3 regions of the Streptomyces sp. NPDC006655 genome follow, and region 2 is predicted to be linked to each of the others. Evidence: riboswitches for the same ligand, from Rfam matches in the RefSeq annotation. Region 2 holds a riboswitch; each other region holds the start of a gene.
The links. Region 2 has a riboswitch for S-adenosylmethionine ahead of thrC (threonine synthase). Riboswitches for the same ligand answer to the same signal wherever they lie in the genome.

Region 1 (3,265 bases), on a different contig from region 2:
CGACGTCATCTTCTCCGCGCACGGCGGCGACTTCGACGACGCGCTGGCCTTCGCCGAGGACATCAGGCGCCGGTTGCGGGTGGCCGGGCGGCCCGACGACGACCTGCGGATCCTGCCCGGCACCGAGATCATCATCGGCGCCACCGAGGAGGAGGCCCAGGAGAAGAAGCGCTGGGTCCGGCGGCAGCAGGTCACTCCCGCGACGGCGCTGGGCATCGCCGGGCTGCTGTGGGGCATCGACCTGTCCGGCCGCGACGCCGACGGGCCGCTGCCCGAGGAGGATCCGGTGGTCACCGAGAACGACGGCTCCTTCGGGGCTCGGCGTGTCGCCGACCCGCGGGCCGTGGTGGCCGAGTGGCGGGCGAAGGCGGCGGCACACGGCTGGTCGCTGCGCGAGGCCGTCATCGAGCTCGGCCCGCAGCGCGGCCATGTCGGCACCCCGTCCGGCCTGGCCGACAAGTTCGCCCACTACGTGCGGCACGGCGCGGTCGACGGCTTCAACGTCACGCCGTACCTCGTCCCCGACGGCCTGGACGACATCGTCGACCTGCTCGTGCCCGCCCTGCAGGAACGCGGGGTCTACCGCACCGAGTACACCGGCAGCACCCTGCGCGACCACCTCGGCCTGCGCGAACCCCTCACCCACCGCTGCGCGCCCGAGCGACGGGCCGGCTGAGTGCCGCCGACGCGATCCCGCCCCGCGCCACGAACCCGCCCCACGAAGGAGACCCCATGACCACCGAGGCCACCACGACGGACCTGCAGGCGTTCACCGAGGACTGGCTGGACTGGTACCGCGCCCAGGAGGCGCGGCTGGCCGCCCCGCACGGTTTTCTGGCGATCACCGGCCTGCACTGGCTGGACGACCGGCCGCAGCGCTTCCCCGACGCGCCCGGCGCCTGGCGCACCGGCCCGGACGGGGTGGTCGTCACCCTCGACGAGGGCGAGGAGCTGGTCGTCGGCGGAACGCCGGTGCGGGGCGAGTACCGCTTCGGCGTGCTGCCCGAACGCGGTGGCGTCGACGCGGTCTGGAAGGACGCCGTGATCGAGGTCGCCAAGCGCGGCGGCAACGACATCGTGCGGCCCCGGCACCCGGACGCGCCGCTGCGCACCGCCTTCACCGGCACCCCCGCCTACGCACCCGACCCGCGGTGGGCCGTGACCGGCCGCTACGTGCCCTTCGACGAGCCGCGGCCGACCACCGTGGGCGCCGCGGTGGCGGGCCTCGAGCACGTGTACGACGCGCCGGGCCGGGTCGAGTTCGAACTGGACGGGCGGCCGCTGGCGCTCACCGCGTTCCCCGGTCCCGGCGAGGGCCGGCTGATGCTCCTGTTCACCGACGCCACCTCCGGGGTCACCACCTACGCGGCCAACCGGGCCCTGACCCTGGAACCGCCCACCGCCGACGGCACGGTCCTGCTGGACTTCAACCGCGCGGCGAACCTGCCCTGCGCCTACACGGATCTGGCCACCTGCCCGCTGCCGCCGGCCGAGAACCGGCTGCCGGTGCCCATCGAGGCGGGCCTGAGGATCCCCCGCGAACGCGGCGGGTCCTGAACCGGACGGAAGAGCCGCCCGGTGGGACGGCCGACAGGACGGCCGGTCGTGCGGCGACCCCGCCGCACGACACGCCGGTCTCCGGGGCCGTACCCCGCACGGCACCGCCGGTGTTCGACACCGGCCATGGACGTGTCCCGGCAGGTGAGACGCTCCGGCCTGGCGCACCCGAACGTCCCTGTGTGGCATTGACGTTCGACAAGTCCGCTCCGTAGCATCACGATCGGCATTGAGTGTCAGCGTCAAGCCCTGGCTCGCTGACCGGCAACCCTCCCGCGCGGTGGGGTGCTCCAGGTGAAAGCCCGGCGGGATCACCGACGATCCCCGCAAGCGCGAGGCCCCGGTGGCGGGGCCGGAGACGGGGAGGGACCGGTATGCACAGCGACCAAGCGACGCTCGCCTCCTGCGCCGGTGCCATGCCGTTCTCCCGGCTCTCCCGCCGACGCCACATCGACCTCAAGCGCTCGACCAGCTGCCTCTGTCGCACGACCAGCTGTCGCTGACGAGCCCGCCCCCGGTCCGCTGACAAGCCGCCGCTGACGAGCCCCCTGACCGGCCACATCGCCGGCCGGGCCCCTCGCGCGGCATCCACCGGTCGGCACACCGGTCGGCACCCGGACCGCCGTCAGGCACCGGCCTCCCGGCCCCCGCGTGACAGTCCGCTGCCCGTTCTCCCGCCACCGCGCCCGGTGGCGTCTCCCTGACCACCGTCTGTTCAGCGCTTCCCCCCGCCGGTGCCGACCGGCCGGGTCGCACGTCCCTGCACGGCGTGCCGCGCTCCCGACACCCGGCACCCGGTGCCTGGTGACACGAGTAGGAGAAAACCCTCCGTGACCGCACTTCCGGTATTCAGATCATCCCGTTGGGCGCCGCTGGCCGCCCTGCTGACCACCAGCGTGCTGCTGACCGCCTGCGGTTCGGGCGACGGCGGTTCCGGCGGCGCGAGCAGCCGGCCGAAGTCCGGCGGCACCCTGACCTTCGCGGTGGGTTCCGACTCCGGCTGCGTGGATCCGCAGCAGGTCGGCAGCAACGACACCATCTACTCGGTCCGTCAGATCGTGGACTCGCTGACCGACCAGGACCCGAAGACCGGCAGGATCGTGCCGTGGCTGGCCAAGAGCTGGGACATCAACTCCGACGCCACCCGGTTCACGTTCCACCTCCGCTCGGGCGTCACCTTCAGCGACGGGTCGAAGCTGACCGCGCAGGTGGTCAAGGACAACTTCGACGCGGTGCCGAAGCTCGGCGCCCTGGGCACCCTGGCCCAGGGCTACCTCAGCGGTGTCAAGAGCACTTCCGTGGTCGACCCGCTCACCGTGCAGGTGACCTTCGCACAGCCCAACGCACAGTTCCTGCAAGCGACTTCGACCCACTCACTGGGCATCGAGTCGTCGGCGAGCGTGCACCGGACCCCGCAGCAGAAGTGCAGTGACGGGGTGGTGGGATCCGGGCCGTTCGTGCTGAAGGGCTATGTGCAGAACCAGTCGATCACCCTGGCCAGACGGACCGGGTACGCCTGGGGATCCAGCCTGTGGGCCAAGAAGGGCGAGGCCTACCTGGACAAGCTGGTCTTCAAGGTGGTGCCGGAGGCCGGCGTACGCGCCGGCAGCCTCCAGTCCGGGCAGGTCGACGCGATCAGCAGCGTCGGCAGGGCCAACGAGGCAGCGCTCAGGGGCGGCCAGGTCACGCTCGCCCGCCGGGCCAACCC
Region 2 (3,265 bases):
GCCGCAGCTGTCGCAGCATCCGGGGCGCGAGCGCCAGGTGGTAGTCCTGGATGACCACCACCGCGCCGTCGCCCGCCTCCTCGGCCAGCGCCTCGGCGAACGCGTGGTTGTAGGCCCGGTACGACTCCCACTGGCGCCGGAACTCCGCGTCGAAGACCGGTTCCAGCGGGGTCTGGTAGAGCATGTGGTGGACGAACCACAGCACCGAGTTGGCGATGCCGTTGTACGCGTCCGAGAACACGCCCGGATCGATGTCGAGCATCCGGACCCGCTGGCCCCCGGTGTCCGCCGCCGGCAGCGGGCCGCCCCCGGCCCGCCGGACCGCCTCGCGGTCACCGTCGCTCAGCGCGGCGCACACCCACACCGCGTTCGCGTCCGGCCCGATCGCCGAGAGCCCCGAGACCAGCCCGCCGCCGCCCCGTTTGGCACGGAGCGCGCCGTCCGCGTCGTCCGGACGGAACTCGTACGAAACCGGGCCGCGGTTCGACGCGACCAGCACCTCTGCACTGCCGGTGTAAGCCATGGGGGAAGCCATACGCCTCAACCTAGCCCGGCTTGTAAACGCTCAAACGTACGGTCACGCCACGACGGGCGAACGTGTACCAGGTCAGGCCACCCGGCGGTCGGCGTACTCCGCGATCTCCACCATCGGCGGGCGTTCCTCCGTGTCCACGGAGTAGGTGCGGGGCTCGAAGCCGTCCTCGCCGCGTTCGAACTGGGTCAGGGACGGGCGGATCAGATGGCCGCGGGCCAGCCGCAGCTGCGCCGTGCGGTAGATCGCGGCGGACATCCGGCCGAGGGCCTGGCCGTCCTGGTGGCGGTGCTTGCGCACCCCGACGTCCACCTGGGCGAGCGCGTCCAGGCCGACCAGGTGCAGGGCGTCCACCAGCATGCCCAGCTCCACGCCGTAGCCGACCGGGAAGGGGAGCTGTTCCAGCAGGGTGCGGCGGGCCGCGTACTCGCCGCCGAGCGGCTGCACGAACCCGGCCAGCTGCGGCCAGTGCATGTTCAGCAGGGGGCGGGCCATCAGCTCGGTGACCCGGCCGCCCTGGCCCGTGGCGCCGGCGAGCGGGCGGTCGTACATCGCCTTGACCAGGTGCACGTCCGGGTCGGTCAGCAGCGGGCCGACGATGCCGGTGACGAAGTCGGAGGAGAAGTCCTTCAGGTCGGCGTCGACGAAGCAGACGACGTCCCCGCCGGTGACGAGCAGGGAGCGCCACAGGACCTCGCCCTTGCCGGGGACGGCGGGGATGCGGGGGAGAATCGTGTCCCGGTGGACGACCCGGGCGCCCGCCGCCGCGGCCACCGCCGCCGTGCGGTCGGTGGACCCGGAGTCGACGACCACGATCTCGTCGACCAGCGGCACCTGCCGCATCAGGTCGTGACGGATGACCGCGACGATGTCGCCGACCGTCTCCTCCTCGTTGAGCGCGGGCAGCACGACGGAGACGGACTGACCGGTGCGCTGCTTGGCGGCGAGTATCCGGTGCAGCGGACGGTCGGTCACGGACCAGGAGCGGGTGGCCAGCCAGCGCTCGACTTCTTCCAGCACAGTCAGCGGCTCCTCACTGTCACGGTCACACTGCGGGGTGTGATCCATCTCGCGGTACGGACGACTATCTCAACTGTCCTGGCCTTCGGTTACAGTCTTGAACAACGCGGGTGACCATCGCATGTCCTGGGGTCACCGTGCGTTGACAACCGAATACAGCTCATCCAGAGGGGCAGAGGGAAACGGCCCGATGAAGCCCCGGCAACCCTCCAGTCGGTCTCGTGTTCACAGCGAGGCTCCCGGCTAGGGAAGGTGCCAAATCCGTCTCACGGCGAGATGCGTCGTGAGGAAGATGAGGAGAAAGGGCCTCGCCTCACATGGCTGCGCAGACTGTTGCAACCGATTCCCCGGAGACCGTAGACCTCGGCCCCGCCACCGCGCTGTCCTGCCGGGAGTGCGGCCACCGCGTGCCGCTCGGCCCGGTGTTCGCCTGCGAGGAGTGTTTCGGCCCGCTGGAGATCGCGTACGACTTCTCGGGCTACGACACCGAGGAGCTCCGCAAGCGGATCGAGGCGGGACCCGCGAACATCTGGCGCTACGCGCCGCTGCTGCCGGTCCCCGCGGACGTGGCGACCAAGCCGAACATCAACCCGGGCTGGACCAAGCTCGTCCAGGCCGACAACCTGGCCAAGGAGCTCGGCGTCACCGGCGGGCTGTACGTGAAGGACGACTCGGGCAACCCGACGCACTCCTTCAAGGACCGCGTCGTCGCCCAGGCCGTCGAGGCCGCCCGTGCCTTCGGCTACACCACGCTCTCCTGCTCCTCCACCGGCAACCTGGCCGGCGCCGTCGGGGCCGCCGCGGCCCGGGCCGGCTTCCGCTCCTGCGTGTTCATCCCGCACGACCTGGAGCAGGGCAAGGTCGTCATGGCCGCGATCTACGGCGGCGAGCTCGTCGGCATCGAGGGCAACTACGACGACGTGAACCGCTTCTGCTCCGAGCTGATCGGCGACCCGGCCGGCGAGGGCTGGGGCTTCGTCAACGTCAACCTGCGGCCGTACTACGCCGAGGGCTCCAAGACGCTCGCGTACGAGATCTGCGAGCAGCTCGGCTGGCGGCTCCCGGACCAGCTGGTCGTCCCGATCGCCTCCGGCTCCCAGCTCACGAAGATCGACAAGGGGTTGCAGGAGCTGATCAAGCTCGGACTCGTCGAGGACAAGCCGTACAAGATCTTCGGTGCGCAGGCGGAGGGCTGCTCGCCGGTGTCGACCGCGTACAAGGCGGGGCACGACGTGGTGCGGCCGCAGAAGCCGAACACCATCGCCAAGTCCCTCGCCATCGGCAACCCGGCCGACGGCCCGTACGTCCTCGACATCGCCCGGCGCACCGGCGGCGCGGTGGAGGACGTCGACGACGAGCAGGTCGTCGACGCCATCAAGCTGCTCGCGCGGACCGAGGGCATCTTCGCCGAGACCGCGGGCGGGGTGACGGTCGGCGTCACCCGGAAGCTCATCGAGAACGGGCTCATCGATCCGGCGAAGTCGATCGTCGTCCTCAACACGGGTGACGGACTGAAGACGCTGGACGCGGTGGCGGGTACGGGACTCACCGCGACCATCCGCCCGAATCTCGAGTCTTTCCACGAGGCCGGGCTCGCCTGAGCCGACCGCAGAAAACCAGGGCGTTGCCCGGACCGGAGGTCTAGACAGTGAGCGTCACCGTTCGCATCCCCACCATCCTGCGTACCTACACCGGCGGCCGGGCCGAGGTCGC
Region 3 (3,265 bases), on a different contig from region 2:
TCTTGACGCCGCGCGGAGGCCGATCGACACTCCAGAGGGGAATCCTAGTGAAAAGGTAGGGAAAGATGGATCGGCTGCGCACGGTCACCGGCGGGGAGCGCCGGGAATGCCGTACGCCCTGGCCGACCCCTCTGCTCGTCTCCCCTCTGCTCACCTCCCGGCTGCACATCGACCTGCTCCGGGTGTGCAGCGCCATCAGCGGCACCGGTTGACCGCGCCGCGCCGCCCTCCGCGGCCCGAGCCGCACGGCGCCCCTTCCACGGCCGGGTCCGACCGCCCGCCCCCTCCGCACCGGGCCCACCCGCGCGTTCCACGGCCCGCTCCGCCCCGCCTTCCGCAGACCGACGCCACCCCCCGCTCCGCAGCCCGCCCCGACCGCCCGGCCCCTTGCCGCGACCACCGCCGTCCGCCCGTTGCCCTGACCGCCCGATGAACGCTTCCGCCGCGCGTACGTCCGCGCGCCCGTACCCGGGGAGACGCATGTCCATCACTCCGCTGACCGCCCTGCCGTCCGTCCGCACCGCCCCCGCCTTCCGGGGACGCATCGGACGGGACGCGCGCAGCGGTCACTACGCCGTGCCGGGCCGCTACCGGCTCCACCTCGCCACCGCCTGTCCCGATGGCCTCCGCATCGCCGTCGGCCACAGTCTGCTGGCCCTGGACGGCTGTTGTCCGGTCACCTTCCTGCCCGCGGTCCCGGACGGTCCCGACGGCAGCCACACGGTACTGCGCCCGCTGTACGAGGCCAGCGCCCACCGCTACTCGGGGCCGGCCCTGGCGCCGGTGCTGAGCGACGACTGGTCGGGCCGGATCGTCTCCACCCACAGCCGGGACATCCTGCGCGACCTCGACCGCCACTTCGGCGACGGTGTCACGCGCCTGTACCCGTGCGGTGCCGAGGCCGAGATCGAGGCCGTCGAGCGGCTGTGCACCGAGGACGTCGAGCAGGCCGCGCAGCGCGCCGGGCGGGAGGGCGGCGACCCGCGGGCGCTGGAGACCCTGCTCGCCGCCCTGGGCGAGCTGGAACACCGGCTGACGGGCGTCGAGTTCCTGGTCGGCGGTCGACTGACCGCAGCCGACGTCGAGTTGTGGGTGACCCTGGTGCAGCTCGACACGGTGCACCGCAACCACCTGGACGCCTCCGCCGTGCACCGCATCGCCGACCACCCGGTGCTGTGGGCCTACGCCCGGCGGCTGGCCGCGCACCCGGCCTTCGGCGCCCACCTCGACCTCGACGGCATCGCCCGTCGCCACCACGGCCGTTGCCAGGGACTGGAAGCCGCCGGCGCGGCCGTCCAGATCCTGGACTGGGCCGGGCATGCGGCGGACGCTTCCCGCAGGTGAGAGCGGTCCGAACCGTCCCGCCAACTGGACAGGCGTTGACATTCGTTCGGGTGGCTGCCTAACTTACGGACCAGAACGGTCAAGAGCGTCAGCATCAAGCCCTGGCTAGCTGACCGGCAACCCTCGCACCGCGGTGGGGTGCCCCAGGTGACGACCCGACCGAATGACGACGTTCGGTAAGCGCGCGGCCCACGGGCCACCAAGTGACAGGTGACGGACATGTACGCAGCTTCCAGCACGGCCCCGCGCCGCGCCCAGGGCTGCGTACAGCCGTACCCGAGCCCGCTCGTCGCCGACCGCGCCGTCGACCTGCTCCGTGTCAACAGCGCCCTGTGTAGCGCGTGTACCGCACCGGGCTGTGCCCGCTGTCGGGTCTGACCAGGCCTTTCCGCCCAGTCCCGCAGCTTCGCGCCTCAGCGTTCCTGACGAAAGCACCGGCCGTCCGGTGTGACGCCGTCCGCCCAGCCCCCGTGTCCCGCGCGCCCCCTGCGCCCGTGCCGTGCCCGAACACGGCCCGGTGCCGCGTGCCCGGCCGTGGGATCCGGGGTGTCCGACTCCGCCGGAGCCCGCCATGAGTGAACCCCCAGGCGCCACCCTCGCCCCCGAGGCGCCGTCCGCCGCCGACGAACCGTCAAAACCCCTCGCCGCACAGCGCGTTCTGCCACTGCGCAGGCCAGGACGCTGGATCGCCACCGCCGTCGTCCTGGTCCTGGTCGCCCAGTTCGTCCACGGACTGGTGTCCAACCCCTTCTACCAGTGGGACCGCTGGGGCTACTGGTTCCTGCGGCCGACCATCCTCGACGGGCTGGTCATCACCCTCGAAGTCACCGCCTACAGCGCGGTGCTGGGCCTCCTCGGCGGCGTCCTGCTCGCGCTGGCCCGGCTCTCGAAGAGCCCGGTGCTGCGCGCGGTCAGCTGGACCTACGTGTGGGCGCTGCGCTCCATACCGCTCATCGTCGTCCTGCTCTTCCTCTACAACTTCAGCGCCCTGTACAAGACGTTGAGCGTCGGCGTCCCCTTCGGACCGGCCTTCTTCTCCTTCGACGAGTCGAAGCTCGCCACCGACATGGCCATCGCCGTCATCGGCCTCAGCCTCAACGAGGCGGCCTACGCGGCCGAGGTGGTCCGCGGCGGCATCCTCTCGGTGGACCAGGGCCAGCACGAGGCGGCCGCCGCGCTCGGACTGCCCAAGGGCTACCAGTTCCGGAGGATCGTCTTCCCGCAGGCGCTCAGGTCGATCATCCCGAACTACGTCAACCAGCTCATCGGCCTCATCAAGAGCACCTCGCTGGTCTTCTACGTCTCGCTGCTCGACCTCTTCGGCACCGCGCAGAGCATGGGCTCCACCTACCCCGGCGACATCGTGCCGCTGCTGCTGGTGGTCACCGTCTGGTACCTGATCCTCACCAGCGTCGTCTCCGTGATCCAGTTCTACGTCGAGCGGTACTACGCCCGGGGCGCCACCCGCTCCCTGCCGCCGACCCCCTTGCAGAAACTGCGGGCCGGCCTCACCGACCTGCGCGCCCGCATCCGCCGGGAGGCCGCCGTATGACCACCACCGACACCCTGGAGACGGCCCCCGCCGCCCTGGAGATCCACGACGTCCACAAGTGGTACGGCGCCCACCGCGTCCTCGACGGCGTCGACCTGACCATCCGCCCCGGCGAGGTCACCGTCATCCTCGGCCCGTCCGGATCCGGCAAGTCCACGCTCCTCAGGGTCATCAACCACCTGGAGAAGCCCGAGATCGGCTACGTCAGCATCAACGACGAGCTGATCGGGGTGAAACGGCAGGGCGACCGACTCAAGGAGCTGAGCGAGCGCGCCATCCTGGCCCAGCGCGGCCGGATCGGCTTCGTCTTCCAGAACTTCAACCTCTTCCCGCACCTGACCGTGCTGGACAACGTGGCCGCCGCCCCCG

Region 1: it holds a riboswitch for S-adenosylmethionine, as region 2 does, so the genes downstream of both, AB0958_RS40875 (putative leader peptide) here and thrC (threonine synthase) in region 2, are expected to answer to the same signal.
Region 3: it holds a riboswitch for S-adenosylmethionine, as region 2 does, so the genes downstream of both, AB0958_RS10930 (amino acid ABC transporter permease) here and thrC (threonine synthase) in region 2, are expected to answer to the same signal.

Annotation. Positions count from the first base shown of each region.
Region 1 is NZ_JBEYJU010000137.1:10,124-13,388, forward strand. Features, by position in the region: gene AB0958_RS40865 (NtaA/DmoA family FMN-dependent monooxygenase) at 1-676, shown strand, start outside; gene AB0958_RS40870 (DUF1684 domain-containing protein) at 733-1,557, shown strand; SAM riboswitch class IV at 1,783-1,896, shown strand; gene AB0958_RS40875 (putative leader peptide) at 1,974-2,060, shown strand; gene AB0958_RS40880 (ABC transporter substrate-binding protein) at 2,388-3,265, shown strand, end outside.
Region 2 is NZ_JBEYJU010000073.1:24,549-27,813, forward strand. Features, by position in the region: gene AB0958_RS32150 (trehalose-6-phosphate synthase) at 1-523, opposite strand, end outside; gene AB0958_RS32155 (glucosyl-3-phosphoglycerate synthase) at 608-1,552, opposite strand; SAM riboswitch class I at 1,710-1,851, shown strand; gene thrC (threonine synthase) at 1,870-3,153, shown strand; gene AB0958_RS32165 (MoaD/ThiS family protein) at 3,201-3,265, shown strand, end outside.
Region 3 is NZ_JBEYJU010000014.1:1,050-4,314, forward strand. Features, by position in the region: gene AB0958_RS10920 (hypothetical protein) at 66-212, shown strand; gene AB0958_RS10925 (glutathione S-transferase C-terminal domain-containing protein) at 481-1,344, shown strand; SAM riboswitch class IV at 1,422-1,533, shown strand; gene AB0958_RS10930 (amino acid ABC transporter permease) at 1,916-2,896, shown strand; gene AB0958_RS10935 (amino acid ABC transporter ATP-binding protein) at 2,893-3,265, shown strand, end outside.